2 regions of the Streptomyces ficellus genome follow, and region 2 is predicted to be linked to the other one. Evidence: riboswitches for the same ligand, from Rfam matches in the RefSeq annotation. Region 2 holds a riboswitch; the other holds the start of a gene.
What was found. A riboswitch is a leader RNA that binds a small molecule or an ion and turns the genes downstream of it on or off. The one in region 2 is predicted to bind ZMP and ZTP.
Positions count from the first base shown of each region.

Region 1: it holds a riboswitch for ZMP and ZTP, as region 2 does, so the genes downstream of both, EIZ62_RS00965 (bifunctional 5,10-methylenetetrahydrofolate dehydrogenase/5,10-methenyltetrahydrofolate cyclohydrolase) here and EIZ62_RS12225 (serine hydroxymethyltransferase) in region 2, are expected to answer to the same signal.

Region 1 is NZ_CP034279.1:182,747-198,511, forward strand. Features, by position in the region: gene EIZ62_RS00910 (sensor histidine kinase) at 1-2,024, opposite strand, end outside; gene EIZ62_RS00915 (MHYT domain-containing protein) at 2,087-2,863, opposite strand; gene EIZ62_RS00920 (class I SAM-dependent methyltransferase) at 3,014-3,613, shown strand; gene EIZ62_RS00925 (alpha/beta fold hydrolase) at 3,766-4,575, opposite strand; gene EIZ62_RS31825 (hypothetical protein) at 4,744-5,034, shown strand; gene EIZ62_RS00935 (hypothetical protein) at 5,192-6,205, shown strand; gene EIZ62_RS00940 (hypothetical protein) at 6,314-6,508, opposite strand; gene EIZ62_RS00945 (hypothetical protein) at 6,642-6,824, opposite strand; gene EIZ62_RS00950 (fatty acid desaturase family protein) at 6,912-8,036, opposite strand; gene EIZ62_RS00955 (DEAD/DEAH box helicase) at 8,296-11,307, shown strand; gene EIZ62_RS00960 (SWIM zinc finger family protein) at 11,304-12,590, shown strand; gene EIZ62_RS00965 (bifunctional 5,10-methylenetetrahydrofolate dehydrogenase/5,10-methenyltetrahydrofolate cyclohydrolase) at 12,952-13,809, opposite strand; ZMP/ZTP riboswitch at 13,832-13,920, opposite strand; gene EIZ62_RS00970 (GAF domain-containing protein) at 14,052-15,413, shown strand; gene exaC (acetaldehyde dehydrogenase ExaC) at 15,604-15,765, shown strand, end outside.
Region 2 is NZ_CP034279.1:2,829,125-2,844,889, forward strand. Features, by position in the region: gene EIZ62_RS12215 (2'-5' RNA ligase family protein) at 1-383, opposite strand, end outside; gene trpS (tryptophan--tRNA ligase) at 500-1,513, opposite strand; gene EIZ62_RS12225 (serine hydroxymethyltransferase) at 1,654-2,946, opposite strand; ZMP/ZTP riboswitch at 2,983-3,074, opposite strand; gene rocD (ornithine--oxo-acid transaminase) at 3,182-4,384, shown strand; gene pdxR (MocR-like pyridoxine biosynthesis transcription factor PdxR) at 4,431-5,867, opposite strand; gene EIZ62_RS12240 (carboxymuconolactone decarboxylase family protein) at 5,915-6,469, shown strand; gene EIZ62_RS12245 (isocitrate lyase/PEP mutase family protein) at 6,466-7,191, shown strand; gene EIZ62_RS12250 (GNAT family N-acetyltransferase) at 7,170-8,258, opposite strand; gene EIZ62_RS12255 (SpoIIE family protein phosphatase) at 8,419-11,328, shown strand; gene EIZ62_RS12260 (LIC_13387 family protein) at 11,335-11,814, opposite strand; gene EIZ62_RS12265 (DUF2867 domain-containing protein) at 11,804-12,406, opposite strand; gene EIZ62_RS12270 (TetR/AcrR family transcriptional regulator) at 12,516-13,076, shown strand; gene EIZ62_RS12275 (ABC transporter substrate-binding protein) at 13,194-14,150, opposite strand; gene EIZ62_RS12280 (ABC transporter permease subunit) at 14,152-15,765, opposite strand, start outside.

The DNA of each region.
Region 1 (15,765 bases), 2.6 Mb from region 2:
AGGTGGACCTTGATGTCGTGGCGTGCGGAGAGCCGGCTGACGACGAACAGCCCCAGGCGGTCGCTGTCGAAGAGGTCGAGGGCCTCGGAGTGCTCGATGCGGTGGTTGGCCTGCTCGAGGGCCTCTTTGCCCATGCCCAGGCCGCGGTCCTCGATCTCCAGGGCGTATCCGTTGCCGACCGGTTCTCCGGTGACCCGGACCTTGGTGTGCGGCGGGGAGAACTGGGCGGCGTTCTCGACGAGTTCGGCGAGGAGATGGGTGAGGTCGGCGACGGCCGAGCCGATGACCGCCGTCTCGGGCAGTTGGCGCACCTCCACGCGCGCGTAGTCCTCGATTTCGGAAACGGCCGCCCTGACGACGTTGGTCAGCGGTACAGGTGTCCGCCAGCCCCGCCCGGGCGCGGCGCCCGAGAGGATGATGAGGCTCTCGGCGTGTCGGCGCATCCGGGTCGTGAGGTGGTCGAGCCGGAAGAGGTCGCCCAGTTCGGCCGGGTCGTCGACGCGGCGTTCCATGCTGTCCAGGAGATTCAGCTGCCGGTGGACCAGGACCTGGCTGCGCCGGGCGAGGTTGACGAAGACGCCGGAGATGCCGCGGCTGAGTTCGGCGCGTTCGACGGCGGCGCTGAGCGCTGCCCGGTGGACGGTGCCGAGCGCTTCCGCGACGTGGTCGATCTCGTCCCGTGCGGGCCGTTGCGGCGGGGCCTCGGCGTGGATGTCGAGTTCCTCGCCCGCGCGCAGCCGCCGCATGGCGTGCGGGAGTTTGCGGCGGGCGATCTCCAGAGCGGTGTTGCGGAGGGTGACGAGTTCGACGACCAGGGCACGTCCGATGCGCACGGAGATGACGAGGGAGGCGGCGACGGCGACGAGGCCGAGGAGGACGGCCGCCCCGGCGGGCGTCAGAGCGCCGCCCGCGAAGGGATCGGCACGGTCGGCGGCGTCACGCCGGAGGTCGGCCTCCAGCGCGGCCAGGGCGTCGCGTACGGCGGCGTGGTCGGGCTCCCAGCTCGTCGCCGGCACGGCCGTGGCGGCCGGGCGCCCCGCCGGGGTGGCGGTGATCCTGTCCTCGGCGGCGGTGATCCGCAGGTACGGGTTCTGCGCGGAGACCCGGCGCCACACCTCGTTTCCGGGGCCGGGCAGATCGGTGGTGGCGGCGCGGAGCAGGGTGCGGCGTGTGTCGACGGCGCCCGTGAACAGGCGCAGCCGCTGGGCGGGGAAGGTTCCCGTGAGGTGTGCGGAGGTCAGCAGGGCGTCCTCACGGGCGAGCATCTCGCCGGCGCGGGACATTTCGAGGAGCACGCGCGCGTGGGAACCGTCGTGCACGTCCTGGATGCCGGTCAGGGCGCCGCTCACGTCAAAACCGGCCGTGATGGTGGCGGTGTACCGGGCGTAGACGGTGTCCCAGGTCGCCTTGCGGTCGAGGGTGGCCGTGCGGAGGGCCTTGAGCCGCTGGGCGGCATCGGTGAAACGGCGTATGCGCGTGGCGGTTTCGGGCGGAAGATCGCCGCCGTCCGCGACGGTGTGGCCGTCGTCCAGGAGGAGCCGCGCGACGGCGGCGTCAGTCTGCCGGGCCTGCTGCTGGAGGTCGGCGGCGGTCCCGGCGGTGCCGTCGCCGGGTGCGGCGACCTGGCGTACGGCGGCGCGGCGTTCGGCCTGCAGTGAGGTGACGGCGGCGGCCACCGGTTCGCGTATCCGCTCGTCCACGCGGTGGAGTTCGCGCAGCCGGGCGACGTCCTGGGCGGTGGTGACGGTGGCGAAGCCCCACAGGGCGAGCAGGGACACCACGGGCACCATGAGCAGCGCGATGATCCTCGCGCGTACGGTCCTGGGCCGCAGGCGCCGCCGCTCCCGGCGCGGTTCGCCGCCCGGTTGGTGACGTGGTTCACGACGCGGTTCGCGTGCTTCGCGGCGGTCTCCGCGCGGTTCGCGGCGGGGTGTGCGTGCCGCCGGTGCCGCGGCCGGGGGGCCGGCGTGCGCCCGCCTGCCCGGCCGGGCCCCGGGGCCGTGGGGTGTACGGGGGGTTGGCATGGCGTCCTCGTTCGGGCTGGGGACTGGCTGGAGGTGGGCCGCCTCCTGGGGCGATTCACGCCCTAGGAGGCGGCCGCGGGCTCGGTGGGACGTTCGGCCGACGCGTAGGCCGCGCGCTCGTGGGCCGTCGGGGAGAGTGCGACGAAGGCGGCGGTGAGGAAGAGGTACGAACCGAGGCCGACGGCGAGGGGGAAGATGAACTGCATCGCCGTGGCACCGGGCAGTTCGCCCGCGGACGGGGTGACGTCGACCCGGACGGCGAGCATGCCGGTGTAGTGCATGCTGCTGACGGCCGCGCCCATGACGAGGGACGAAACGGTGACGGCGAGGGGTGAGGTGATGTTGAGGGCCGCCCACAGCGCGGCGGTGGCCGCCACGACGGCGATGAGGACGGACAGCGCGACGAGGACCGGTTCGTAGCGCACCGTTCCATTGAGGCGCAGGGCGGCCATACCCAGGTAGTGCATGCTGGCTACGCCCAGGCCGGTGGTGAGGCCGCCGGTCAGCAGCCCGCGGACGCGGTCGCGGGCGTAGCCGACGGCGAACACCCCGCCGCCGACGACGAGCATCGCGACGAGCAGGCTGAGGACGGTCAGCGGGACGTCGTAGCGGATGTCGGTGCCGGTCACGCCGAAGCCGAGCATCGCGACGAAGTGCATCGTCCAGATGCCGGTGCCGATGGCGGACGCGGCGGTGAGCAGCCAGTTGCGGCGGGAGGATCCGGTCGCTTCGAGCGCTCGGACGGTGCAGCGCAGGCCGAGGGCGGCGCCGATGCAGGCCATCGCGTACGACAGCACGGGGGTCAGCCAGCCGAAGGCGGCGTGGTCCAGGTGTCCCATGGCCCAGGGACGCTAGACCTGTGGGGGGCGCACGCGAGGGGCGCGTTTCGAAAGCGGACGGAGAATGACAGAGACAGGCTGCTGAACGATCGTCGCACGCTCGAACGAGTGCACCCTACGGCCGATGCCCCCGTGAGGGATCATGTCCGCATGGCCGACGACCACGCACACGTGCAGCAGTTCTTCACCGCCCGCGCGGCCGACTGGGACGCGCGCTTCCCCGATGACGGTCCCAGGTACGCGGCGGCCGCCGGCGAACTGGGCCTGCGTCCCGGCGACGCCGTGCTCGACGCCGGCTGCGGGACCGGCCGCGCCCTGCCCCACCTGAGGGACGCCGTCGGCCCCGGGGGCACGATCATCGGCGTGGACCTGACGCCCGCGATGCTGGCGGCCGCCGTACGGGCCGGACGGGACGTCGACGGGGCGCTCCTGCTCGCCGACGTGGGGCGGCTGCCGATCCGTGACGGTGTCCTGGACGCGGTCTTCGGGGCGGGGCTCGTCTCGCACCTGTCCCGCCCCGCCGAGGACCTGCGGGAGCTGGCCCGGGTCGTACGACCGGGCGGGCGGCTGGCGCTCTTCCACCCGGTCGGCCGCGCGGCGCTGGCCGCCCGCCACGGGCGCCAGCTCACCGACGACGACCTGCGCGCCGAGCCCAACCTGCGCCCGCTCCTGGCGGGGTCCGGCTGGCGCCTGGTCACGTACCTCGACGAGGACGATCGTTTCCTCGCCCTCGCCGTACGGCAGCCCTGACCGCCCGGCCGGGCCCGGCGCGGCGGGATCGACGCGCAGGCGGCGGGCCGGGGCGGGGGGCCGGACTGGCCGGGGGCCGGGGGCTTGGCGGAGGGCTGGGGGCTTGGCGGAGGGCTGGGGCCAGGGCCGGGGGTTGGGGCCGGGCGCCGGCCTCAGGGCCGGTTCGACGACCCGGTGGGGGCAGGGGCGGCGGGGGCCGTGGCGGCGGCAGTGAGGGCGACGGCCCGGACGAACGCGTCGGTGTTGTCGAACATGACGTTGTGCCCGGCGCCGGGAACGGTCACGACGCGCACGCCCGCCGCCACCAGCTCGTCCCTGCCCGGGAGTTCACCACTGTGCTCGCCCTGGAGGTAGACGCGCTCCACGCGCGCGTCCATGAGCATCCGGCGCATCGTGGGGCGCGTACCGCGGATGAGGCCGGTCGCACTGCGGTGCAGGGCGGCCGGGTCGGCGAGCCGCATGGTCGCCGCCCACGTCGGCCCGACGCGCTCCAGCACCCGCGCGTGGCCGCCGCCGTGCACGAACTCCTCCTCCGAGCAGCTCGCGATCCCGCTGCTTCCGGCGGTCGCGGGCGGATCGGGGTCCAGGTTGCCTTCCGTGACCACCAGCCGGCCCACCAGATCGGGCCGGCGGTGGGCCAGCACGATCGCCACCGAGCCACCCATGCTGTGTCCCACGACCTCGGCGCCGTGGGCGCCCGCGGAGTCCAGTACGGCGGCGAGCGCGTCCGCGTGGTCCTCCAGGGTGTACGCGAAGTCAGCCGGCCGATCGCTGATGCCGTGCCCGGGCAGGTCGACGAAGAGTGACCGGCGGCCGGCCAGCTCCGGGTGGGCGGCCACGTGGGCGTGGTAGACGGTGCTCATCGCGCCGAGGCCGTGCACGTACACCCGCGGCGGCCCCTCCCCCGCCGTCTCCGTCCAGCGGATCATGCTGCCCTGCGCGTCGAAACGTACCTGCCGCACCCTCGTCCTCCCCTTCTGCTGTGGCGGGTCCGACTCTACGTTGGAGGTGCAGAGCCGGAAGACCGGCGGTGATCTCCGCCGCGCAGCGGGAAGGTGGGCCCGGTGTTCAACAGACTCCGCACGTTCTCCAGCTCGGTCAGCACGGCCATCAGGTCGTTGCCCGGGCCGTTGTCCAAGACGTCGTCCGCGGCATCGCCGTCGGGTCCTCGCCGCGGGGACGAGGCAGCACGGCCGGGCGCCCGGCCGCACAACATCTTCGAGGCCGCCGCGGTGTACGTGGCCGCCCGCGCCGAGGACGATCAGGAACTGGTCGACGAGGCGGAGGGGTGGGTGTCGCCGGAGGCCCTCTCGTTCGGGGTGAGCGAACTGGCGTGCCGCGCCGTCATCGCCCTCGCCCGCGAGCGTGGCGAGCCCCCGCAGACGGTGGCCCGCCGTCTGCTGGGCCTGCCCGTCGCGTAAGCCCGTCGCGTGAGCCCATCGCGTGAGCTGTCGCGCGAGGTGCCCACCGACGGCGACCGGGGTGTGATGCGGCCGTCCTGGTGAGGAGCGCCGGACCCTCGACGTCCGGGTTACTCGCTGGTTAAGGTGCGCCGACGACCCTTGGAGGGAGGCGGCCATGGCCGGGACGGAACCGGTGGACGCCGGCGATGTGGACGACGACGCGCTGTACGTGCTGACCGCGGTACTGCTGACGCCCGCGCAGTTCCCGAGCCTGCTCGGTGACGACTACCCCGAGGCATGCGCGGCGCTGGGGCTGGAACCGTACGCCGAGGGCTACGGGCTGGTCCTCGGCCAGGACGGCACGGGTGCCCGGTGGACGGTCGTCATCGACGACGTGTCCCTGGTCGCCGTGGCCGTCGCCTCTTGGGACTGCGGCATGGAGTACGACCTGTCCCCCGACGAGCGGAGCATGGTCGTCGCCCTGCCCGGCTGGCCCATCGCCCTGGCGGTGGCGGCGCCGCATGTGCCCGCACCGCACGATCCCCCGACTCCGCCCGGTGAGCGCCCACCGCTGAGGCCGCCGGACCCGGACGAGTGGGGTCCCGCGCAGCGCCGGATGGGCGCCGACGCGGTGGCCCTCCAGTGGACGGCGTGGCGTGAGCAGCTCGGCGACGACGCCTTGGGGAAGCCTGCGGACCCCGACACCGGGGTTGCCGCCGCGAACGGCACTGCTCCCGGGGCGGGGGTTGTTGCCTCAGCGAACGGCACTGCGGACGTCGGCACGAAGGCCGCTCGCGCCGAATCCGCGTCGCCGGGAGCGCTGCCCGGTGAGGAGGCGGTCCACCCGTTGTCCGCCGCCGGTGTGACGACCGAGGTGCGGCAGGCCGACGGCCGGGAAGATGCTGAGCCGGTCGATGACAGCCACGGCCGGCTGCGCAGGATCCTGGCAGAACTGCGCGGGTACCTGGAGGAGCCGCCGCCCGCGGGGCGGGTCCGCTCGGGGTTCGCTCCCGGCGGGGCGCGAACGCTCCGCGCGGACGGTCCCGGCTGGTCGGTCGTCGCCAGGACCGACGACGTCGCCTTCGTCCTCCTGGATGAGATGCCCCGTGAGGTGCTGCCGATCGGGCGCGGTCCGAACCTGCCGACTCTGCTCGCCGCCCTCGACTCCATGGCGGCCCGCCCGGCCTGAGGGCGCCCCGGGCTCCCCGGACTGACCACACGCGGCATGCTGGACGCCCGGCTGACGGACGCCCGGCTGACGGACGCCCGGGCTGACACTGACGCGCCCTGCGGTTCGTCAGCCGCTGGGCTCCCCGGTGACGCCGTCGTCCGGCGCGTCCTCCGCCCGTGTCTGGTCCTGCTCCTCGCCGTCCGTGGCCTCGGACAGGTCAGGGTCCCAGTGGTCGGGCCCGTCGCCCGCCTGCTTGTCGGGCATGTCCCTCGGCACCCCCGGGCCGCTTTCGCCCGCGCCTTCGAGCCGCTTGTCGTCCATGGTTCTCCCTCCGCCGTTTCCGGCCGGGCGGGTACCCCGGAATGCGCTGCTCAGACCCGACCGGGTGCAAGGCGTGGCGACCGGGCCCCACCGCCCTCGCGTCCCGTCCGTGCTGACGTCGGGCGCTGCGGTGTCAGCGGCCGAGTTCCTTGCGGCTGACGCGGCGCAGCCGGCGCCGCTGGCCCGGGTCCAGTGCCAGGTAGGCGACGGCGGGAACGCCGACGATGACCAGCAGGGACATCCAGAAACCGATGAGCGGCCACAGGAGAAGGCCCACGGCCACTCCCCCGATAACGATCTTCGTCCTTGTCGACATGTCCGTCGCCTCCTCCACGGCCGCGACGCCCGCCGCTGCCTGTCCTGTGAACGCGTACGCGATCGCGCCGGTTCCGCCTTCGCGCCCCTACGCCGCCGAAGGCGTACGAAGAGGGTCACCGACCCTGTGCAGGTGACCCAGCGCCTGGCGGTAGGAGTCGACCAGTCCCGTCTCGGTGTAGGGGATACCCAGCGCGCGGCAGTGCGCACGCACCAAGGGCTGCGCGAGCCGCAGGTGGGGGCGCGGCATGCTGGGGAAGAGGTGGTGCTCGACCTGGTAGTTCAGACCGCCCAGGAGCCAGTCGGTGAGGGCCGCGCCGCGGATGTTGCGGGAGGTGAGCACCTGACGGCGCAGGTGGCCCCAGGCCTCACCGTCCGGGTCGGGGACCTCCATGCCCTTGTGATTGGGCGCGAAGGCCATGCCCAGGTGCAGACCGAGCAGCATCTGGTGGACCAGTGCGAAGACGACGGCCTGCCCCACCGGCATGGCGGCGAGCAGGAGCGCTGCGTATCCGGCGACGTGGGCGAACAGCAGACCGCCCTCGATGAGTCGCTCGCGCGGGGTCTGGCGCGGACCGTCCTTGGAGAACAGTGCCTGGAAGCCGTACAGCTTGAGGGCGAGGCCTTCCAGCGTGGTGAGCGGGAAGAACAGCCAGGCCTGGTGGCGGGCCAGCCAGCCGCGGAAGCCGGTGCGCCCCACCGCCTGGTGCTGGTTGAACACGAGGACGTCCGGGGCGACGTCCGGGTCCTTCTCCTCGTGGTTCGGGTTCGCGTGATGCCGGTTGTGCTTGTCGTTCCACCACTCCTGGCTCATGCCGAGCAGCAGATTGGCGTGCACCAGCTGGATCAGGCGGTTCCTGCCTCTGTGGGCGCTGATCTGCGAGTGTCCGGCGTCGTGACCGAAGAAGGCCGCCCGCGCGGAGAACACCGCCAGCGGCACGGCGAGCAGCAGGGACCACCACGAGTGCCCGAACATCACCAGGCCGACGGCGACCGCCGTCAGGGCCAGCAGGTTCGCGGCGATACCGAAGGCGTACCAACCGGTTCGCCGGGCCAGCAGCCCCTGGTCCTTGACCGAACGGAGGAGGGGGGCGAACTCACTGCGTGAGCCGCGCTTCCCTTCTGCCGGGGCGGGGCCGCGGGCAGGAGTATGTGCGGAGACGGGGGAAGGTGCGGGTGCGGGGATCGTCAGGGCAGAGGTGGCCTGTGGCATGACTGCTCCGGGTTTGGTGAGGTCTCGTGCGCAGACGTGCGCCGACCTGTTGAACGTACGGATGAGCAGTAGCCCAGAGCCATGGCACCACCACCCCGATGTGGGGTGGGGCTTTCCAGGGTACGGGGGTGGTGCTGCCCTCAGCCTGGTGCGTAAGTGGGCTATGTCACTGCCGGGAAGCCCGTGTTGTCGGGGACCGATCGAGTACCCTCGGCGCTTCGACTCCCCGCTAGTCAAATTTGAGGAATGCGCCAGCGCTGTGCAGAAGCTTCCGCAAGCAACGCCCCATGTGACTCCCGATGTGACCCGACTCGCCCGCTGTTCCACCGTCTTTCTGCCCGCCGACCCGCCCCGCACCGGACGCGTGGCCTTCTGGCTCCCCGGCGATGCCGAACCGGCGCTCTCCGGTGCGGACGAGGAGCTGTCCGTCATCGCGCCGGACGCGAGGCCGACGACCGTACGCGCCCTGACGCTCCCCGTCGGGGACGCCCTGCCCCTGCTCACCCGGGCAGGACGTTCGGCGGGCGCCACCCCGTCCGCCGCGTTCTGGGGCGCCGCCGCTCTCCTCGCCCTGCAACTCGCCGCCCGTGGCCTGTTGTTGCCCGGCCTCAGCGGCACGGACCGCGACGCGTGGCGGGTCGGACCGCTGAGCGCCGAGGACCTGGACCGGGTGCGTACGCTCGCCGCGTCGATGCCGCCGAGCGCCCACGCGGTGGCCGTGGGCCGGGCGGCCGACGGCATGCCCCTGCTGGCCGAGCCGGAGCTGCTGTTGCGGTCCTTCCTGGACGCGGTGGCCGACGCGCTGCCCCGCACGCCCGCGGCGCCGCTCGCGGTGGGCGGCCGGGCCTACGCCGTGCCCGAGTCCCAGCACGTTCCGGAGCAGCGGGCCTGGGCGGCGGACGTCGCGGCGGGGTACGACGCGGGTGTAAGACTCTCGCTGCGCGTCGAGGTGCCGGGGCTGGACACCGACGGGGGCGCGGCTTTCCGCGCCGTGCTCCAGATGCACAGCGTCAGTGATCCCGCGCTCGTGGCGGACGCCTCCGACGTGTGGTCGGGCTCGGCCGGTGACGGGTTCGGGCCGCGTGCCCGGATGGACGCGCTTCTCGCCCTGCGCCGTGCTGCGCGCGCGTGGCCGCCCCTCGCCCCGTTGCTGTCCGCCTCCGTACCGGACGTCATCGACCTGGCCGACGAGGAGGTCACCGAACTGCTGGGCGGGGCGGCACGCACGCTGGCGGCCAGCGGCGTACAGGTGCACTGGCCACGGCAGTTGGCCCGGTCGCTGACCGCGCGCGCCGTCATCGGTCCCTCGTCCGCCGGTGACCTTGACGGGAGCCCAGGCTGGGACGGGGACAGGGACGGGGAGCGAGGGGACCGGCAGGGGGACAAGGGCGGGTCGGGCCTTCCGTCGTTCCTGTCGGCCGACGCGCTGCTCGCCTTCAACTGGCGTTTCGCGGTGGGCGATCAGGAGCTGACCCGTGTCGAGCTGGACCGGCTCGCCGAGGCCGGGCGGCCCCTGGTCCGGCTGCGCGACCAGTGGGTGCTGGTCGACCCCGAGGAAGCCCGGCGCGCCCGGGAGCGGCAGGACCGCAAGGTCACTCCGATCGACGCGCTCAGCGCCGTGCTCACCGGCACCACGGAGGTGGACGGCCGTCCGGTCGACGTCCAGCCGTCCGGTTGGCTCCGGGCGCTCCGCGACCGGCTCGCCGATCCGGAGGGCGGCCAGGCGGGTACGGGCCCCACTGCGATCGGCCAGCCGGCTGCCCTCGACGCGACCCTGCGCGACTACCAGCTGCGCGGCCTCAACTGGCTGCACCGGATGACCTCGCTCGGTCTCGGGGCGTGCCTCGCCGACGACATGGGCCTCGGCAAGACGATCACACTCATCTCGCTGCACCTGCACCGGCAGACCGACCCGTCCGCGGCGGGCCCCACGCTGGTCGTCTGTCCCACGTCCCTGATGGGCAACTGGCAGCGGGAGGTGGAGAAGTTCGCCCCGGGGACGCCCGTGCGCCGCTTCCACGGGTCCGGGCGCGACCTGGAGGGCCTGGTCGACGGCGAGTTCGTCCTGACGACGTACGGCACCATGCGCCTGGACGCGGCCCGCCTCGCGCGCGTGGACTGGGGCTTGGTGGTCGCCGACGAGGCGCAGCACGTCAAGAACCCGTACTCGGCGACCGCGCGGCAGCTGCGCACGATCGGCGCCAGGGCGCGGGTGGCGCTGACCGGTACTCCGGTGGAGAACAACCTCTCCGAACTCTGGGCGATCCTGGACTGGACGACACCTGGGCTGCTCGGCCGGCTGGGGACCTTCCGCGGCCGGTACGCGCGGGCCGTCGAGCAAGGCGCCGATCCGGCCGCCGCCCGGCGGCTCGCGGCCCTGGTACGGCCGTTCCTGCTGCGCCGGCGCAAGTCCGACCCCGGCATCGCCCCCGAACTGCCGCCCAAGACGGAGACCGACCGCTCGGTGTCGCTGACCGCCGAACAGGCGGGCCTGTACGAGGCGGTCGTGCGCGAGACCCTCGCGGCCATCTCGGTGGCGGACGGCATGGAACGCCGGGGCCTCGTCGTCAAGCTGCTGACGGCGCTCAAGCAGATCTGCAACCACCCGGCGCAGTACCTCAAGGAGGAGGAGCCGAGGATCGCGGACCGTTCCGGCAAGCTGGAGCTGCTGGACGAACTGCTCGACACGATCCTCGCCGAGGGGGCGAGCGTGCTGGTGTTCACCCAGTACGTCCAGATGGCACGGTTGCTGGAACGGCACCTGCACGCGCGCGGGGTGCGTACGCAATTCCTGCACGGCGGCACACCGGTGGCCGAGAGGGAGACGATGGTGAACCGTTTCCAGGCCGGTGACGTGCCCGTCTTCCTGCTGTCGCTGAAGGCCGCCGGCACCGGACTCAACCTGACCCGCGCGGAGCACGTCGTGCACTACGACCGCTGGTGGAACCCGGCCGTCGAGGCGCAGGCGACGGACCGCGCGTACCGCATCGGGCAGACGCAGCCCGTGCAGGTGCACCGCCTGATCGCGGAGGGGACGATCGAGGACCGGATCGCGGGCATGCTGGCGCGCAAGAAGGAGCTGGCCGACTCCGTGCTCGGCTCCGGCGGGGACGGCGCCCTCACCGAACTGACGGAACTGACCGACGCGGAACTGGCGGAGCTCGTCGAGCTGCGCGGAGGTCAGGAGACGCACACGCAGGAGACGCACACGCGGGAGGCACGCGAGGCGTCGCAAAGAGTGCGAGAAGTGCGAGGGGGCACGACGCGATGAGTGGGGACAAGGACATGGAGCGTACGTTCGCGGCGCTGCCGCCCGCGCCGGGGCGGGGTTTCGCCGAGACCTGGTGGGGCCGGGCGTGGCTGAAGGCGCTGGAGGACACGGCGCTGGACCTCCAGCAGTTGAAGAAGGGCCGCAGGCAGGCCAGGGACGGCGCGGTGGGCGCGGTGTCGGTGCGTCCCGGCCGGATCACGGCCGTCGTCAAGGACCGGGACGGTACGGCGCAGCGCAGCGATGTGCTGTTGCAGGAGCTGACCGAGGAGGAGTGGGACAGGTTCCTGGACATGGCCGTGGACCGGGCGGGTCATATCGCCGCCCTCTTGGACCGTGACATGCCGCCGCACCTGGTGGAGGACGCCGCGGCCGCGGGCGTCGAGCTGCTGCCGGGCATCGGTGACCTGGAGCCCGAGTGCGCGTGTGACGCGTGGGACCACTGTCCGCACACGGCCGCGCTCTGCTACCAGGTGGCGCGGCTGCTGGACCAAGATCCCTTCGTCCTGTTCCTGATGCGGGGCCGTGGGGAACGGCGACTGCTGGACGAGTTGCAGGTACGCAGCGCGGGACGGGCGGTCCCCTCGGACCGGGCCGACGATGAGGCGGATGGCGGCGGCCCCCAGGGGGTGCGGGCGGACGAGGCGTTCGCCGCGCGGGACATCCTCCCGCCGCTCCCGGCGCCGCCCCCGCTGCCGGACGCGCCCGGGGTGCCGCCCTCCCTGGACACCGAGACCCGCCCGGCCGAGGGCGTGGACCCCGCCGCACTGGAGGTCCTCGCGGCCGACGCGGCGGCCCGGGCGTACCGGATGCTGGCGGACGCGCTCGCCCCCGGCCACGGCGACCGGCCGGTCGAGGCACCCCTGACGGCCGGTCAGGACGCGGTACGGCTGGCCGCCTCAGCGCCGTGGCCGTCGGCCGCGCAGGACCGGCTCGCCGCCGGTACCGGCCGCCGGCGAGCCGATCTGGACGTGGCCACGCGCGCGTGGCGCCTGGGCGGGGCGGAGGCCCTGGCCGTACTGGAGGAGGACGGTGCCCCCGATCCGGAGCTGCTGGCGCGGGCCGAGGCGCGGCTCGCCGCCGCCTGGGAGGACGGCGAACGTCCGCCACTACGGGCGGACCGGCCGGGCCGCTGGACGCTGACGGGGAAGGACGTGCAGATCCGGCTGGACCGCGAGGGCCGCTGGTGGCCGTACCGCAAGACCTCCGGCCGCTGGGTCCCCGCCGGCCCGCCCGACCACGACCCGGCCGCCGCCCTCGCCGCAGCACCGGCGGACGACGCCTGACGGCAGCGGGCGCCCGGGTCGGGGGTCGCCCCTGGGGCCCGGGCTGGCTGGCCAGTGCCCAGGGAGGGCGGGCGCCCCGTGAGGGACGGGCCCCCGGTCGGCCGGTACCCAGGGAGGGTCGGCCGGTACCCAGGGAGGGGCGGGTCCCCGGGGGCGGGTCCCGGGAGGACGGTATCCGGGGCACCGACGCCCGGAGCCCCGGGGCCCGGGGACGTGATGTCCGCGGCTTCCGTACCCAACACCGGCCCAGTCCGGTCCGGGCGCCCTGCTCTCCTCCTCTCCCCCGGCCTGTCGCGTCAGGACGCGCCGGTGTTGAGACGGAACCGTCCGCCGGGTGGAAGGGTGCGCGGCAAGTGGCGGATTACGCGAGCTGTCGCTCCGCCGCGTCCACCGTCTGGGAGAGCAGCACCGCGATCGTCATGGGACCGACGCCGCCGGGCACCGGGGTTATCAGGCTGGCGCGGGTGGCGGCGGTGTCGAAGTCGACGTCGCCGACGTTGCCGGGGTTGTAGCCCGCGTCGATGACGACGGCACCGGGCTTGATGTCCTCGCCCTTGATGAAGCGGGGCCGACCGACGGCGGCGACCAGGATGTCGGCCTCCCGCACCGCCGCGGAGAGGTCGGCGGTGTACGAGTGGCAGTACGTGACGGTCGCGTTCCGCGCCAGCAGCATCAGCCCGGCGGGCTTGCCGAGGATGGCGCTGCGCCCGACGACGACGGCTCGCTTGCCGGCCGGATCGACGTCGTACGCGTCGAGCAGCCGCATGATCCCGCCGGGCGTGCAGGACACGAACCCGGGCAGCCCGAAGCCCATCGTCGCGAAGGAGCTGAAGGTGACACCGTCGACGTCCTTCTCGGGGGCGATCGCCTCGAACGCGGCCCGCTCGTCGATGCCCGGGCCGACCGGGTGCTGGAGCAGGATGCCGTGGACGTCGGGGTCGCCGGACAGGTCGGCGAGGACGGCGACCAGTTCGGCGGTGGTCGTCGTGGCGGGCAGTTCCAGGTGACGGGAGCGGATACCGGCCTTCTCGCATCGTGCCCGCTTCATCTTCACGTACGTCACGGAGGCCGGGTCCTCGCCGACAAGGACGGTGGCGAGGCACGGCTGCGTGCCGGTGCGGCGGGTGAGGTCGGCGGCGCGTGCCGCGGTCTCGTCGACGAGGCGGCGGGCGAGTCCGCTGCCGTCCATAAGGCGGGCGGTGGCAGGGGTGCGGGACATGGCGTCTCCTGAGCGGTCGTCAGTGGATCGCCCAGGCGCGCGGCAGTGGCGTCGATTCGCCGAGCCGCTCCCCGGTGGTACTCCACCCAAGCGCCAGTCACGGCCCGCCACCCACTGTACGGGAGGTTGCGGCCGGTGCCCATGGCCGGTTCGCACGGGCGGTCCCGTCGGCACGCTTGTGGGGGCCGGGCGGTGCGGCGACGATGGCACCGGCGCGGACGACCTCGGTTGGGGAGGGTGGCGTGAACGACCCCTGGGTGGCCCTGGAGCGGGGGGCGGATCCTGTGGAACGGGCGAGGGCGTTGCGTCGGGCTCACGACGCGTTCACGGCGGGAGGCCCTCCCGCCCCCGGCCCGGGGCGGGAGCCGGTGGGGCCGTCGGCGGTGCGGTCGTCGGCGGTGCGGTCGGTCGTCGCCGAGTCGTGGCGGCGTTCGGCACGCGCGCGGGTGTGCCCGGACGGGGCTGCCGGCGTGGAGCTGGACGAGGAGGAGCTGGCGGCGTACCGGGAGGCGCATCCGCTGGCGGTCGTGATGCCGGTGGTCCGTGAGCTGATGGGCGCCTACGCGACCGACGGGGAGCACTTGGTCGCCGTGTGCGACGCGTACGGGAGGCTGTTGTGGGTGGAAGGGCACCCGGGGACGTTGCGTCGCGCGGACCGGATGAACTTCGTGGCGGGCGCACGCTGGGCGGAGTCGGTGGCCGGGACGAACGCGCCCGGGACGGCGATCGCCGTCGACCGGCCGGTCCAGGTCTTCGCCGCCGAGCACTTCCGGCGGCCGGTGCAGGGCTGGACGTGCGCGGCGGCGCCGGTGCACGATCCGCGCTCGGGGCGGTTGCTGGGGGCGGTGGACATCACGGGCGGCGACCGGCTGGCGCACCCGCACAGCCTGGCGTTCGTGCAGGCGGTGGCGCGGGCCGCGGAGTCGCAGCTGGCGCTGACGGCCGCCGCGCGGGCACCTGCCGCCGCCGATCCTCCGCTGCGGCTGTCGGCACTGGGCAGGGACGAGGCGGTGCTGGTGACGGACGGGCGGCGGGCACTGCTGAGCCGGCGGCACAGCGAGATCCTGGTGGTGCTCGCGCACCGTCCGCGGGGCCTGAGTGGTGAGGAGCTGCTGGCGGCCCTGTACGAGGACGAATCGATCACTCCGGTGACGCTGCGCGCCGAACTGTCCCGTCTGCGTTCCGTCCTGGCCCCGGGTGTGCTCCTGTCGCGGCCGTACCGGCTGGCGGCGCCGCTCGACGCGGACTTCGAGGTCGTGGGACGCAGGCTCGCCTCCGGGGCGGTCGCCGCGGCGCTGGGCGGGTACGCGGGGCCGCTGCTGCCGGGCTCCCGCGCGCCGGAGGTTGCGCGGCTGCGGCGGCGGCTGGCCGACGAGCTGCGCGCCGCGCTCATCGCGCGCGGTGACCCGGCGTTGCTCACCGACTGGGTGCACAGCCCGTGGGGCGAGGACGACCTGGAGGCGTGGCGGGCGCTGGCGGCGACGGTGCCGGCGGGCCGTCTCGCCCCCGTACGCGCGCGTCTGCGGGCGCTGGACGCCGAGCTGTCTGCCCTCACGACACCCGCATCCGCACCCGCAACGGGGTTGCAACGTCCGCGTCCCTAGCCTCACTCCGGACACCGCGCGGCGGCGGTTCCGGGCGCCGGACGGCGACCGGCACGCGACGGAGACCGGTACGGCCGGGGACAACCCGTGTCCGACGGCGGTCCGTGTCCGACGGCTGCCCCGTTCCGACGGCTGCCCCGTTCCGACGGCCGTCCGCGCCCGGTGAGTCGACCCGCGAGAGAGGCCCCAGATGACCCGATACGCAGCGCCCGGCACCGAGGGCGCCATCGTTTCGTACGAGTCCCGCTACGACCACTGGATCGGCGGCGCGTACGTACCGCCCGTACGCGGCCAGTACTTTGAGAACCCGAGTCCGGTCAACGGCCGCCCCTTCACCGAGGTCGCCCGCGGC
Region 2 (15,765 bases):
CCGTGCGCCACCGTCACGTGCGGGTGGTACGGGAACAGCAGCTCCCGCTCCAGCGGGCCCGAGGCGTCCCGGACCCGCTTCTGGAGCCACGAGCAGGCCGCCGCGCCCTCCACGACCTGCACGAAGACGACCGGCGACAGCGGACGGAACGTGCCCGTGCCGGACAGCCGCATCGGGAACGCCCGGCAGGCCGCCGCGACCTCGGCGAGGTGGGCCCGGACCGCGGGCAGCCGTGCCTCCTCCACCGAGGTCGGCGGGAGCAGCGTGACGTGCGTGGGGATGCCGTGCGCGGCGGGGTCGCCGAAGCCCGCGCGCCGCTCCTGGAGCAGGCTGCCGTATGGCTCCGGGACCGCGATCGAAACGCCGAGCGTTACGGTCCCCACGTCGTTCTCCTCAGTGTCGGTGCGGTCGTCGGTGGTGTGCTGCCGGCCGGCGGTCGTCTCCGCCGTCAGCCGCCAGTGTGGCGGGTGGACCCGCCGCGTGACCAGAGCTGCCCGCTTCAGTGCTTCGCGGGCAGGAAGCCCACCTTCTCGTACGCCTGCGCCAGCGTCTCCGCGGCGACCGAGCGGGCCTTCTCCGCGCCCTTGGCCAGGATCGAGTCCAGCGTCTCCGGGTCGTCCAGGTATTCCTGGGTACGGGTCTTGAACGGGGTCACGAAGTCGACCATGATCTCGGCGAGATCGGTCTTCAGCGCCCCGTACAGCTTGCCCTCGTAGCCGCGCTCCAGCTCGGGGACGGGGGTGCCGGTGAGGGTGGACATGATCGTCAGCAGGTTGCTGACGCCCGGCTTGTCCACCGGGTCGAAGCGGATCACGGTGTCGGTGTCGGTCACCGCGCTCTTCACCTTCTTCGCGGTCGCCTTCGGCTCGTCCAGGAGGTTGACCAAGCCCTTCGGGGTGGAGGCGGACTTGCTCATCTTGACCGACGGGTCCTGAAGGTCGTAGATCTTCGCCGTCTCCTTCAGGATGTACGGAGCCGGGACCCTGAACGTCTCACCGAAGCGGGCGTTGAACCGCTCGGCGAGGTCGCGCGTCAGCTCGATGTGCTGGCGCTGGTCCTCACCGACCGGGACCTCGTGGGCCTGGTACAGCAGGATGTCGGCGACCTGGAGGACCGGGTACGTGAACAGGCCGACCGAGGCGCGGTCGGCGCCCTGCTTGGCGGACTTGTCCTTGAACTGCGTCATGCGGGACGCCTCGCCGAAGCCGGTGAGGCAGTTCATGACCCAGGCGAGCTGGGCGTGCTCCGGGACGTGACTCTGGACGAAGAGCGTGCAGCGCTCGGGGTCGAGCCCTGCCGCGAGCAGCTGGGCGGCGGCGAGCCGGGTGTTGGCGCGCAGCTCCCCCGGCTCCTGCGGAATGGTGATCGCGTGCAGGTCGACGACCATGTAGAAGGCGTCGTGGCTCTCCTGGAGAGCGACCCACTGGCGGACCGCGCCGAGGTAGTTGCCGAGGTGGAAGGAGCCGGCGGTGGGCTGGATCCCGGAGAGCACGCGAGGACGATCAGAGGCCATGTCCCTCATTCTCTCAGTTGCCGCCGACAGGTCGGGAACTCAAGGGGCTGAGACGAGCGACACAGCCGTCCGGGCCCCCGGTTCCGGCCGTCCCGGGAGGGGGCGGCCGGTCCGGGGCCGGGCGGGGAGGCCGAGCGGGGTCAGACGGGGAGGCCGGGGGCCGGGTAGGCGGCCATGAGGTCGGCGACCTCGGCGCGGATCATGGCGAGGGCCGCCTCGTCACCGGTGCGGGCCGCCGTGACACCCCGGTCGATCCACTCGGCGACGGCCCCCATGTGCTCCGTACCGAGCCCCCGCGAGGTGAGGGAGGGCGTGCCGATGCGGATGCCGGAGGGGTCGAACGGCTTGCGCGGGTCGTAGGGGACGGTGTTGTAGTTGACCACGATCCCCGCCCGGTCCAGCGCCTTGGCCGCGATCTTGCCGGGGACGTCCCTGCGGGTGAGGTCCATGAGGATCAGGTGGTTGTCCGTACCGCCGGAGACCAGGTCGAAGCCCCGGGCCAGCAGCTCGTCGGCGAGCGCCTTCGCGTTGGCGACGACGCCGTGCGCGTAGTCGCGGAAGGAGGCGCCGGACGCCTCGTGCAGGGCGACGGCGATGGCGGCGGTGGTCTGGTTGTGCGGGCCGCCCTGGAGCCCCGGGAAGACCGCCTTGTCGATGGCCTTCGCGTGCTCCTCCCGGCACATGAGCATCGCGCCGCGCGGCCCGCGCAGGGTCTTGTGGGTGGTCGTGGAGACGACGTCGACGTGCGGCACCGGCGACGGGTGGGCGCCGCCCGCGATCAGGCCGGCGATGTGCGCCACGTCGGCGACCAGCACGGCGCCCGCCTCGCGGGCGATCTCCGCGAAGGCGGCGAAGTCGATGGTCCGGGGCAGGGCGGTGCCCCCGCAGAAGATGACCTTGGGACGCTCCTTGAGGGCGAGGTCGCGCACCTCGTCGAAGTCGATCAGCCCGGTGTCCTGGCGGACGCCGTACTGGACGCCCCGGAACCAGGAGCCCGTCGCGGAGACGCCCCAGCCGTGCGTGAGGTGACCGCCCATCGGGAGGGCCATGCCCATCACGGTGTCGCCGGGCTGCGCGAAGGCCAGGTAGACGGCGAGGTTCGCCGGGGAGCCGGAGTAGGGCTGGACGTTGGCGTGGTCCACGCCGAAGAGGGCCTTCGCCCGGGCGACGGCGAGCCGCTCGACCTGGTCGACGTTCTGCTGGCCCTCGTAGTAGCGCCGGCCCGCGTAGCCCTCGCTGTACTTGTTCTGCAGGACGGTCCCGGAGGCCTCCAGGACCGCCTGCGAGACGTAGTTCTCGCTGGGGATCAGGCGCAGGGTGTCCGCCTGGAGCCGCTCCTCCGCGCCGACGAGCGCGGCGAGTTCCGGATCGGCGGCGGCGAGCGCCGGGTGGCGGGCGGGGGCGTGGTGGGCGGAGACGGCGAGGCTGGTCATGGCGTCCTCCAGGGGGCCGGCAGCACGGACGAGGTCCTCGGATGCCCAGGCGGGCGGCACCCTCGTGTGGTCTGCCGCGCACGGCTCCCCCGGGGTCGCTTCCCCGTACGCCAGTCGCCGCGCGTACCGCCAGCCTAACCGCCACGCGCGACTCGATGTTTCCTCGTCCGTATGGCGAGCGACGATAGAAAGGGGCGCCACCACCGCCCCACGCCGCAGGACGAACGGAGAACCCGTGTCGAGAACACAAGAGGCGATCGCTTCCGCGGAGGCGCACAGCGCGCACAACTACCACCCGTTGCCCGTCGTCGTCTCGTCGGCGGAGGGTGCCTGGATGACCGATGTCGAGGGGCGCCGGTACCTCGACATGCTCGCCGGCTACTCGGCGCTCAACTTCGGCCACGGCAACCGGCGGCTGCTCGACGCCGCGAAGGCGCAGCTGGAGCGGGTGACGCTGACGTCGCGGGCGTTCCACCACGACCGGTTCGCCGACTTCTGCGAGCAACTGGCCGAGTTCTGCGGCATGGAGATGGTGCTGCCGATGAACACCGGGGCGGAGGCGGTGGAGACCGCCGTGAAGACCGCCCGCAAGTGGGGGTACCGCGTCAAGGGCGTGCCGGACGGCGCCGCGAGGATCATCGTGGCGTCGGACAACTTCCACGGCCGTACGACGACGATCGTCAGCTTCTCCACCGACCCCGAGGCGCGGGCGGACTACGGCCCGTACACGCCCGGGTTCGACATCGTGCCGTACGGCGACCTGGCGGCGATGGAGGCGGCCATGACGGAGGACACCGTCGCCGTGCTGCTGGAGCCGATCCAGGGCGAGGCGGGGGTGCTGGTGCCGCCCGCCGGGTACCTGCCGGCGGTGCGGGAGCTGACCCGGCGGCGGAACGTGCTGTTCGTCGCGGACGAGATCCAGTCGGGTCTGGGCCGCACGGGCCGGACGTTCGCGTGCGAACACGAGGACGTCGTCCCGGACATGTACGTGCTGGGCAAGGCGCTGGGCGGCGGTGTCGTACCGGTGTCGGCGGTCGTGTCGAGCGCGGAGGTGCTCGGCGTCCACCGGCCGGGCGAGCACGGCTCGACGTTCGGCGGCAACCCGCTGGCGTGCGCGGTGGCGCTGGAGGTGCTGGCGATGCTGCGCACCGGCGAGTACCAGCAGCGCGCCGCCGAGCTGGGCGACCACCTCCACCAGGAGCTGGGCCTGATGGTCGGCGGCGGCGCCGTGGAGGCGGTGCGGGGCCGCGGCCTGTGGGCGGGCGTGGACATCGTGCCGGGCCTCGGCACGGGCCGGGAGATCTCGGAACGGCTGATGGACCGCCGGGTCCTGGTCAAGGACACCCACGGCTCCACGATCCGGATCGCCCCGCCGCTGACCATCAGCAAGGAGGACCTCGACTGGGGCCTGGAGCAGCTGCGGCAGGTGCTGCGCTGACCCGGCGCCGGCGTACCGGGACGCGGGGGCGCCGGGACTCCCGCGGTCACGGCAGGGCCCGGCAGAGGGCCTCCAGGGCGCCGGACCAGGCGCTGTCCGTCGGGGTGGCGTAGCCGACCACGAGGGCGTCGCGGCCGGGCGGGACGTCCGGGTGGCGGAAGCGGTCCAGGCCGTTGACGGCCAGGCCGTGCCAGGCGGCGGCCTGGACGACGGTCCGCTCGGTGCCGGGCGGGAGTTCCAGCACCGCGTGGAGCCCTGCCGCGATGCCCGAGACGCGGATGCCGGGCGCCCGTTCGGCGAGCGCGGCCACCAGCTGGTCGCGCCGCCGGCGGTACCGCAGCCGCATGCCCCGCACGTGCCGGTCGTACGCGCCGGAGCGGATGAACTCCGCCAGCGTCAGCTGGTCCAGCGCGCTGGACGTCCAGTCGCTGCCGCCCTTGGCCGCCAGCACGTCGTCGACCAGGCCCTCGGGGAGCACCATCCACCCGAGCCGCAGCCCCGGCGTCAGGGACTTGCTCGCCGTACCGAGGTAGACGACGCGCTCGGGGTCCAGGCCCTGGAGGGCGCCGACGGGCTGGCGGTCGTAGCGGAACTCGCCGTCGTAGTCGTCCTCCAGGATCAGCGCGCCCGTGCCGCGCGCCCAGTCGACGGCGGCGGCCCGCCGGTCGGGCGGCAGCGCGCCGCCGAGCGGGAACTGGTGCGCGGGGGTGATCAGCACCGCGCCCTGGCGGCGCAGCTCACCGGTGCGGGTGCCGTGTTCGTCGTACGGCAGGGCGGGCGTGGCGAGTCCGGCCTCGGCGAGCAGGTTCCAGTGGATGTCGAGCCCGTACGACTCGACGGCGACCTCCCGCACCCGGCGCCGGTGCAGCACCCGGGCCATCAGCCGCAGCCCGTGGACGAAGCCGGAGCAGACGACGATGCGGTCGGGGTCGGCGTGCACGCCCCGCGCGCGGGCCAGGTAGTCGGCGAGGGCGGTGCGCAGCTCGACGCGGCCGTGCGGTCCGCCGTAGCCGAGCGCCTCGTGCGGGGCGGACGTCAGCGCGCGGCGGGCCGCCTTCAGCCACTCGCCGCGCGGGAAGGACGCCAGGTCCGGCGCGCCCGGGTACAGGGTGTGCGGGGCGGGGCGGCGCACGGGCGGCCGGCGGGCCGGGGCCGGGGCGGCCGGGGCTCCCCGGTGCCCCGTACCGCGCTGCCCGGCCGCCGGGCCGGGGCGGAGGGCCGCACGCCGGGCCACGCGGGTGCCCGAGCCCTGCCGCGCGGTGAGCCAGCCCTCGGCGACCAGCTCCGCGTACGCGTCGGCGACCGTGTTGCGGGCGACGCCCAGGTCGGCGGCGAGCGACCGGGAGGACGGCAACCGCGTCCCCGGGGCCAGCCGCCCGCTCCTGACGGCCTCCCGCAGCGCCTCCATCAGGCCGGAGCGCAGTCCGGTGCCCCGTAGCTCCAGGTGCAGGTCGGCGCCGAAAGTGGCCCAGGAATCCGTCATGGAAATGGACCATACCCGTGTGCCACACCCCTCGTAGGGTCGTAGCCATGACGACAGAGACGCAGACGAAGCCGCAGACCCACACCCACACCCACACCGGAACGGCCACGGACGGGTACGCGCCCGAGCACACCCCCCGCCTCTCCTGGGCCGAGCAGGCGCCCGAGGTCTACAAGGCGATGGTCCGGCTGGACGCCGCCGCCCGCCAGGGCGTCGACCCGGTCCTGCTGGAGCTGGTCAAGATCCGCGCCTCGCAGCTCAACCACTGCGCCTACTGCCTGGACATGCACACCAAGGACGCGCTGGCGGCGGGCGAGTCGGTCGAGCGCATCATCCAGCTCAGCGCCTGGGAGGAGTCGCGGCACTTCTACACCGAGAAGGAGCTGGCCGCGATCGAACTGACCGAGGCGGTCACGGTCCTGACGGACGGTTTCGTCGAGGACGAGGTGTTCGAGCGGGCCGCGAAGCAGTTCGACGAGAAGGAACTGGCCCAGCTCATCGCGGCGATCAACGTCATCAACGCCTGGAACCGCTTCGCGGTGACCACCCGCATGGTCCCCGGCCACTACACGCCCGGCCAGTACCACGGCACGGCCAAGTGACGGGCGCCGCGGGCGTCTTCCGTGCCCTGCATCACGGCCGGGCCCCGGAGGACCCCTTGGTCCTGCCCGGCCCGTGGGACGCGGCCAGCGCCCGCGCCTTCGAGGAGGCCGGGTTCCCCGCTCTGGCCACGCCGTCCGCGGGGGTGGCGGCGTCGCTCGGGTACGAGGACGGGGCGACGCCCGCCGACGAGATGCTCGCGGCCGTCGCCCGGATCGCCCGGGCGGTGTCCGTCCCGGTGTCGGCGGACGTGGAGGGCGGTTACGGGCTCGCGCCCAAGGAGCTCGTCGCCCGCGTTCTGGACGCCGGCGCGGTCGGGGTGAACCTGGAGGACTCCCGGGCGGGAACGCTCCTGGACCCGCGGGCGCACGCCGACCGGCTGGCGGAGGTACGGGCGGAGGCGGGCGGCGAGCTGTTCGTCAACGCCCGCGTGGACACCTTCCTGCGCGGCGGCACCGACCCGGAGGACGCGGTCACCCGGGCGAGGCTGTACGTCGCGGCGGGTGCCGACTGCGTCTACCCGATCCGCGTGCCGCCCGAGCACCTTCCGCTGCTCCGCGCGCGGATCGACGGGCCCATCAACGTGGCCCCCCTCCCGGGCGGTCCGCCGGTCGGGGAACTGGGCCGCCTGGGCGCCACCCGCGTCACGTTCGGGCCCGGGCTGCTGCACCGCGCGATGGTGGCGGTGCGGGAGATCGCCGATCAGGTGCGGCGCAGCTCGTAGACCACCCGGCCCTCGGCCTCGGCGGCCCTGGTGAACCCGGCGCGGGACACGACCCCGTGCGAGGGCGTGTTGCTGCTGTCGACGACGGCGCGCAGCACGGCCGCCTCCGGCCGGGCGAACGCCCAGCCGGTGAGGGCGCGCAGGGCCTCGGTCATGTAGCCGTGGCCGCGGGCGCCCTCCACCAGGTCGTAACCGACCTCGGCCCGGCCGTCGGCGTCCGGGGCGGCGTGGAAGCCGATGGCGCCCACCGCGCGGCGGTCGGCGGCGCGGACGACGACGTACGTGCCCCAGCCGGGCCGGTACGTCCCCGCCTCGCGGGCGTCGGCCACCAGCCCGCCGGCGATGCGGGTGCCCTCCGGCGGGCCGCCGGCCGCCCAGGCGAAGCCGCCGGAGCCGCCGTCGCGCAGGTCGGCCCCGACGAGCGGGGACACCTCGCACAGCAGGAGGCGCTCGCTGCGGACCGGTGCGGCGTACCAGCGCCAGACGGCCGGTCGCGGCAGGTCGCCCAGGCCGGCGCGGCCGGTGGCCCACAGCAGGGTCCGCCACGGGTCGGTGGCGGTGGCGGTTTCGGTGGCGTCGAGGTCGCGCGGGGCGTGCGGGAAGAGGCGGTCCAGGACGCGGGCGGCGAGGTGGCCGGGCGCCCGCCAGCCGGGTTCGCCGAGGGCGCCGAGGATGTCGTACGTGTGCAGCAGCGCCTCGACGACGCCCATCGCGGCGAAGCCGTCGGCCCCGGCCATTCCGTAGGGGTGCCAGGCGGTCACGTCCTGCGGCGTGGTGCGGACGGCGGCGGACAGCAGACCGCCGGTGGCCTCGATGACGCGGACCAGCCCGGCGGGCGGCGTCCCCGGGTCGGCGCCGATCTCGAACGGGACGTAGGAGTCGGTGGAGCGGCCGGTCAGCTGGGTGGCGTAGCCGGTGAAGTCCCCGGCGATGTGCACGGCCGTGTCGTAACAGCTCCAGTCCAGTCCGGCCGCCGGTCCGGACCAGTCCCGGTCCGCCACGCCCCGCAGGGCGGCGGCGGTGACCGCGACCGCCTCGTCGATGTCCTGTGCCCCCATGATCGTCATACCGGTGACCCTAGGGCCCGGCCGCCCGTGCGGGCGAGCGGTTTCCGGCCCGCCGTCCGTGCGCGGCGACCGGCCACGGGAGCACGCGCGCGAGGACACCCGGGAGCGACCCGAGAGAACCGGGGGCGAAATGCCCGATTAGCCCGATTATCCTGACGGTGTGGACGATCACGGTGAGCAGAGGCCGCCCGACGGCGGAGTACGCCCGGAGATCCTCGCCTCCTGGCGGCGCTCGGAGTCGCTCGGGATCGGCACCGAGGGCGCTGCCCTCCCGGTCGAGGACGACCTCGACCCCGACTCCAGGCTCGTCAGGGCCGCCGCACCGGTGCTGGACCGGCTGTGCGAACGGTTCGCGGGCCTGCCCGTCACCGTGGCCCTGGCCGACGCCCGGGCGAACCTCGTCGACCGGCGGGGCGACCCGGCCGGGCTGGAGCTCATGGACGCCGCCTCCCTGGTGCCGGGCGCCAACGTCGACGAGCGGTACATGGGCACCAGCAGCGTCAGCATGGTGCTGAGCACCAGGGCACCCTTCGTGGTCGTCGGCGAAGAGCACTTCCTGCACAACCTCAAGGAGCTGACCTGCATGGCCGCCCCGGTGCGCGACCCCGTGGGCGGGACCGTGCTGGGCGCGGTCAACCTCTCCGTACCCAAGGAGCTGGCCGAGCCGGGGATGGCGCTGGCCCTCCAGGACGCCACCGACCGCATCGCCGAGCGTCTGCTGGACCTGAGCGCGGCCAGGGAGCGCAACCTGATGAGCTCCTTCCTGCGGGCCAGGGAGCGCGGCGGGCACGCCCGGCTCCACCTCGGCTCGGGCGAGCTGGCCCCCCTCGGCGCGGCCCCGCCCCGGCTGGCCGGCGCGGAGCGCCTGGCGCTGCTGGAGAGCGCCATCGACCTGATCGCCGCACCGTCGGGGGACGACGGCGGCCGGGCGTTCGCGGAGGTACCGCTGGCGGGCGGGCGCGTGGCGACGCTGCGCCGCCGGGAGCTGCGCCACGGCGACGCGGAGGGCGCCGCCGTCGAGGTCAGCTTCGCCGACACCGGGACCACGGGCGGCGGTGACGGTGGCGGCGGCCGCACGGTGGGGGCGGCCGCCGCGACGGCTCCCGACGGCCGCGCCGTGCCGCTGCTGCACCGGGCGGCGGTCGGCGGACCGGCCGAGCCGGACACGCCCACCGGGGCCGGTGAGCCCGGTGAGGCTGCCGGGGCGGATGCGGCCAGTGGCACCGATGCGCCCGGTGACCCGACCGACGCGTGGCTGCTGCTGGTGGGCGAGCCGGGGGTCGGGCGCCTGGCGGCGGAGGCGCGCGGACGGCTGTCGCTGCTGAACGAGGCGGGCGTGCGCGTCGGCACCACCCTCGACATGCGGCGCACCGCCCAGGAGCTGGCCGAGATCGCCGTGCCGCGCTTCGCCGACCTGGTCGTGGTCGACCTGGTGGAGGGCGCCCTGGCGGGCGAGGAGCCCCCGGCCTCGCCGCTCGGGCCCGGTGCGGTGCTGCGCAGGGTGGCGGCCTGGCCGGACGAAGACGCGCGGGACGCGGGAGGCGCGAGGGGTGCGCGGGGCGCGGGAGCCGAGGGGGCCGCCTTCGTGGACGGGACGGTCACCCACCCGCCGGGCACACCCCAGGCCCGGTGCCTGGCCACCGGGCGGCCGGTCACCGACTCGGTGGTCACGGACGCCCTGACGGGGCCCGAGGCGGCCGCCGGTCACCCCGTGGACCTGCTCGGCGAGGGCGTGCACTCGTACCTGGGCGCCCCGCTGTGCTCCCGGGGCGCCGTGCTCGGCCTCGCCGGGTTCTACCGCCGGGGGCGGAACCGGCCGTACGAGCACGACGACCTGACCCTGGCGGGCGAGCTGGCCGCCCGTACCGCGATCAGCCTGGACAACGCGCGCCACTACAGCCGCGAGCACCAGGCCTCCCTCACCCTCCAGCGCAGTCTGCTGCCGCGCGACACGCCCCGGCTCACCGCCGCCGACCTCGCCTTCCGCTACCTCCCGGCGGACGCCACGGCGGGCGTGGGCGGGGACTGGTTCGACGCGATCCCGCTGTCCGGGATGCGGGTGGCCCTGGTGGTCGGCGACGTGGCCGGGCACGGGCTCCAGGCGGCGGCCACCATGGGCCGGCTGCGTACGGCGGTGCGGACCCTCGCCGCCATGGACCTGCCGCCGGAGGAGGTCCTGACCCACCTGGACGACCTCGTCAGCCGCACGTCCGACGACCCGGCCACCGGGGCGACCTGCCTGTACGCGGTGTACGACCCGGTGTCCTGCCGCTGCACGGCCGCCCGGGCCGGTCACCCGCCGCCCGCGCTGCTGACCCCGGGCGGCCGGGCGCGGCTGCTCGACCTGCCGGCCGGGCCACCGCTCGGCGTCGGCGACCTCGGGCCGTACGAGTCGGTCGGCGTGGACCTGCCGGAGGGCAGCCTGCTGGCCCTGTGGACGGACGGGCTGCTCAAGGAGATACGCGGCTACGGCGGCACCGACACCGAGGCCCGCACCGCGCTGTTCCTGGCCTCGCTCACCGGTCCGGAACCGTCGCTGGAGCGGATCTGCGACCGGGTCACCGGCGCCCTGCTGCCCGACGGCCCGCACGACGACGTGGCGCTCCTGCTGGCCCGGGTGCGGGCCCTGCCGGAGGACCGGGTGGCGTCCTGGGAGCTGCCCTCCGACCCGGCGGTGGTCGCCCGCGCCCGCGAGCTGACGCACCACCAGCTCGCCCGATGGGGGCTGGCGGAACTGGACTTCAGCACCGGGCTCGTGGTGAGCGAACTGGTCACCAACGCCGTCCGGTACGGCGGCCGGGGCCCCATCGGCCTCCGCCTGCTGCGGGACGGCTCGCTGTTCTGCGAGGTGTCCGACCGCAGCAACACCTCCCCGCGCATCCGCCGCGCGGCCACCACCGAGGAGGGCGGGCGCGGCCTGTTCCTGGTGGCCCGCTTCACCAGGAGCTGGGGCGCCCGCTTCACCCCCGGGGGCAAGGTCGTCTGGGCTGAACAGGTCCCGCACGGGGGCCCACCGGCCGCCGAACCGGACGAGCAGACGCTGCTGTCCATGTACGACGACCTGGCGTGAGCCCGACTACGCCGGATCCCGCCGGGCTCCGGCGAGCGCGAGGCCGAACGCGGCGCAGGCGACGGTGAACAGGACGGCGGGCGGGGCCGGCAGCAGGGTCAGCGACACGCCCAGCACCACCAGGGAGGCGGCCAGCGCCAGACCGCTCAGCGCCCGGGACCGCGTGACCAGGCCGGGCGCGGAGCGCGCCACGAGCAGGCACACCACCCCGGCGAAGACCAGCGCGGTGGCCATCACGTAGGACATGCCCCGGTCGATGTCGTACAGGCTGCGCCGGACGCCGCCGAACGCGATGCCGTACGCCCGCATGGCCCCGGTGGCGCGGGCCGCCGCCGGGTCCTCGGGGCGCAGCGCCAGGAGGCCCTCCAGCGCGAGGTGTCCGGCACCGGTGACGACCCACGCCCAGGCCCCGGCACGGAAGGCGGCGGGGGCGCGGCGGGCGAGGGCGCGGCGGGCCGGGGCGCCGCCGCCCGGGTCAGCGCGCACCGGCGCCCGCCCGCCACTCGCGCCCGATCATCCGGAGCAGGGCCGGGTAGACGCCCAGGTACCGGAAGGGCTTGATGGCCGCCATGTAGGCGGCGCCGAGCAGCCCGTTGGGCTTGACCAGGACGGCCATGCGGCCGTGGTGGCCGCCGCCGCCGGCGTCCGGCACCCAGCCGATGTGCATCACGGTGTGGACGGTGCGGTTGGCCATCTCGGCGGCCCACTCGTCGTGGGTCTGGTAGAGCGAGGTGAAGGGGGCCGCCCGCAGGTCGGGGCCGCGCGGGCCGTCGCGCAGGTCGGCCGGCAACCGGGCGCGCAGGCTGGGCACCCGGCCGCCGACACCGTCACCGGGCCGGTCCCAGCCGAGCAGGGCGCCCAGCTTCCAGCGGATCGCGAACAGGGCGCGCGGCACGGGGGCGGAGATGGGCGAGCGGCCGTCGCCGCCCTCGCCGTCGGCCATCTGGCGCACCAGGCGGGCGAGGTCGTCGGGGCCGCCGGGGGTGGGCAGCTCCCACACGTCCTCGACGTGGAAGCCGGTGGCGATCTCGTGGATCCTCCACGGGCGGGACGTGTGGGCGCTTCTGGGCAGCCTCATCTACGGACCCCTATCTATACGATGGCGTACAGATCAAGGCTAGACCCGTTCGTACGGCTCCGTATACGGCTCCGTATAGACAACGGGCCGACGTGAGGGGAGACACACCATGGCGCTGGCCCGGACGCCGCGCGGCACGTGGATCGAGGCAGGCCTGCGGGCGCTCGCGGCCGGCGGCCCGGACGCCGTGCGGATCGAGCCGCTGGCGCAGGCGCTCGGCGTCAGCAAGGGCGGTTTCTACGGGTACTTCGCCAACCGGGACGCGCTCCTCACCGAGATGCTGGACACCTGGGAGCGCGAGGTCACCGAGGCGGTGATCGAGCACGTCGACGGTGGTGGCGGCGACGGGCGGAGCAAGCTGGAGCGGCTGTTCACCCTCGTCGCCGCCTCCGACGAGGAGGCGGTCCGGGGCACCGCCGTCGACCTCGCGATCCGCGAGTGGGCGCGCCGCGACGCGGCGGTGGCGGAGCGGCTGCGCCGGGTGGACAACCGGCGGATGGACTACCTGCGGGCGCTGTTCGCGTCGTTCTGCCCGGACCCGGCCGACGTCGAGGTCCGCTGCATGCTCACCTTCTCGGTCCGGATCGGCGCCCATGTGGTCGCCGCCGACCACGGCGCCCACAGCCGCGCCGACGTCATGGCGCTCACCCGCCAATGGCTCCTGCGCTGACCCCCGGTACGCCGCCGCACCGCACGCCGCGCGCCCCCGGCGGCCGGAGGACCGGTCGCCGGGGGCGCGGGAGTTCACCGGGTCAGGGGGGTCACCCGGCACCCGGTCGGCCGGTGGTCAGGGCAGCCACTTCCGCCACGTCGGCTCGTTGGCCTCGACCCACTTCTCGGCCGCCGCCTCCGGCGACAGCTTCTCCTCGGCGATCATCAGCGCCACCTCGTTCTGCTCCTCCACCGTCCAGCGGAAGTTCTTCAGGAAGGCGGCGGCCTTCCCGCCCTTCTCGGCGAAGTCGGCGTTGAGGAACTTCTGGAGCGGGGTGTGCGGGTAGGCGCAGGCGACCTTCTCCGGGTCGGCGTCGCAGCCCTCCTTGTACGCGGGCAGCTTCACCTCCGTCATCGGCACCTTCTCGAACAGCCACTGCGGCTTGTACCAGTACGTCAGGAACGGCTTCTTCTCCTTGGCGAACTGCTTGATCTGGGTGATCTGGGCCGCCTCGGAGCCCGCGAAGACGACCTTGTAGTCCAGGTCGAGGTTCTTCACCAGCGCCTTGTCGTTCGTCACGTACGACGGGGAGCCGTCCAGCAGCTGCCCCTTGCCGCCGCTCTCCGCGGTGCGGAGCTGGTCGGCGTACTTGTTCAGGTTCTTCCAGTCGGTGACGTCCGGGTGCGCGTCGGCGAAGTACTTCGGTACGAACCAGCCGATGTGGCCGGTCACGCCCAGGTCGCCGCCGCGCGCGATGGTCTTCTTGTCCTCGACGTACCGCTGTTCCTGCTCCGGGTGGCCCCAGTCCTCCAGGAGGGCGTCCACCCGGCCCTGGCTGAGGGCGTCCCACGCGGGGACCTCGTCGACCTGGACGGTGTCGACCCGGTAGCCCAGCTCGTGTTCGAGCAGGTACTTCGCCACGGCGACGTTCGCCTGCGCGCCCACCCACGACTGGACGGACAGGGTGACCGTCTTCGCGCCCTCGGCGGCGGCGTACGGGGAGGCCTGCTGGGTCATGTCGGCCGCGCCGCACGCGGAGAGGGACAGCAGGGTCGAAGCGGCGATCAGCGGAGCCATGATGCGCCTGCGCATGTCACGCCTCCTTTCCGGTCGGCTGGGTGACCCGGTCGAGCATCAGGCCCAGGCAGACGATCGCGGCGCCCGCGACCAGGCCGGTCGCCAGGTCGCCCTGGGCGAGGCCGAAGACCACGTCGTAACCGAGCGCGCCACCGCCGACCAGGCCGCCGATGATGACGACGGCGAGGACGAGGACGACCGCCTGGTTGACGGCGAGGAGCAGCGCGGGCCGGGCGAGCGGGAGCTGCACCTGGCGCAGCTGCTGCCAGCCGGTGGCGCCCAGCGAGCGGGCGGACTCCAGCGCCACGGGGTCGACGCCCCGCAGGCCCTGGGTGGTGATGCGGACGACGGCGGGCAGGGCGTACACCACGGCGGCGGCGACCGCCGGGGCGCGGCCCACGCCGAACAGGGCGACCACCGGGATCAGGTACACGAACTGCGGCATGGTCTGGAAGACGTCCAGGACCGGGCGCAGCGCACGCTCCAGCCGGGCGCTGCGCGCGGCGGCGACCGCGACGCCGAAGCCGAGGACCAGCGTGACGGCGACGGCGGCGAGCACCTGCGACAGGGTGTCGAGCGAGGCGTCCCACACGCCGAGGACGCCGATGGCGGCCATGGCGGCGACGGCCGTCAGCGCGGTGCGCCAGGTGCCGACGAGCAGCGCGAGGGCGCCGACGAGCAGCAGCAGCGCCCACCACGGCAGGGCCTGGAGCCCGTCGCGTACGGGGTCGAGGACCCAGCCGGTGAAGTGCGCCGCCCAGTCGGCGGTGCCGCCGACGACGGGGACGCCCGAGTAGAGGTGGGCGGTCATCCAGTCGACGGCGCGGTTGACGGGCTCGGCGATGTCGACGTGCCACGCCTCGGGCCAGGTGAGCGCGCCCGCCAGGCGGCCGGCGACGGCGGCGGCGATCACGGCGGCGCCGGCGGCGAGCCAGGCGCGGGCCGCCGGACCGGAGTCCGGGCTGTTGCCGGTGGCGGTGCGGTCCAGGACGACCGCCAGGAGCACGATCGGGATGCCGGCGGCGAGCGCGGCGCCGACGTCGACGGAGGCGAGCGCCTGGTAGACGCGGTCGCCGAGGCCGCCCGCGCCGATGACGGACGCGATGACGGCCATGGACAGGGCCATCATGATCGACTGGTTGACGCCGAGGAGCAGTTCCTTGCGGGCGAGCGGCAGCCGGGCGGTGAGCAGCCGCTGCCTGCCGGTGGCGCCGAGCGAGGCCGAGGCCTCCAGGACGCCGGGGTCGGCGGCGCGCAGGCCGAGCGCGGTGAGGCGGGCCATGGGCGGGGCGGCGTAGACGACCGTCGCGAGGACGGCGGCCGGGACGCCGATGCCGAAGACCAGCACCACGGGCAGCAGGTACGCGAAGGCGGGCAGCACCTGCATGGTGTCCAGCACGGGCCGCAGCGCCCGGTACGTACGGTCCGAGAGCCCCGCGGCGAGGCCGAGGACCGCGCCGAGGGCGACGGACGCGGCGACCGCGACGACCATGAGCGCCAGGGTCTGCATGGTGGGCACCCACATGCCGAGCAGCCCGCACACGGCGAACGCGGCGACGGCGGTGACCCCGAGGCGCGGGCCGGCCACGCGCCAGGCGACGAGTCCGGCGGCGGCGGTGACGCCCGCCCA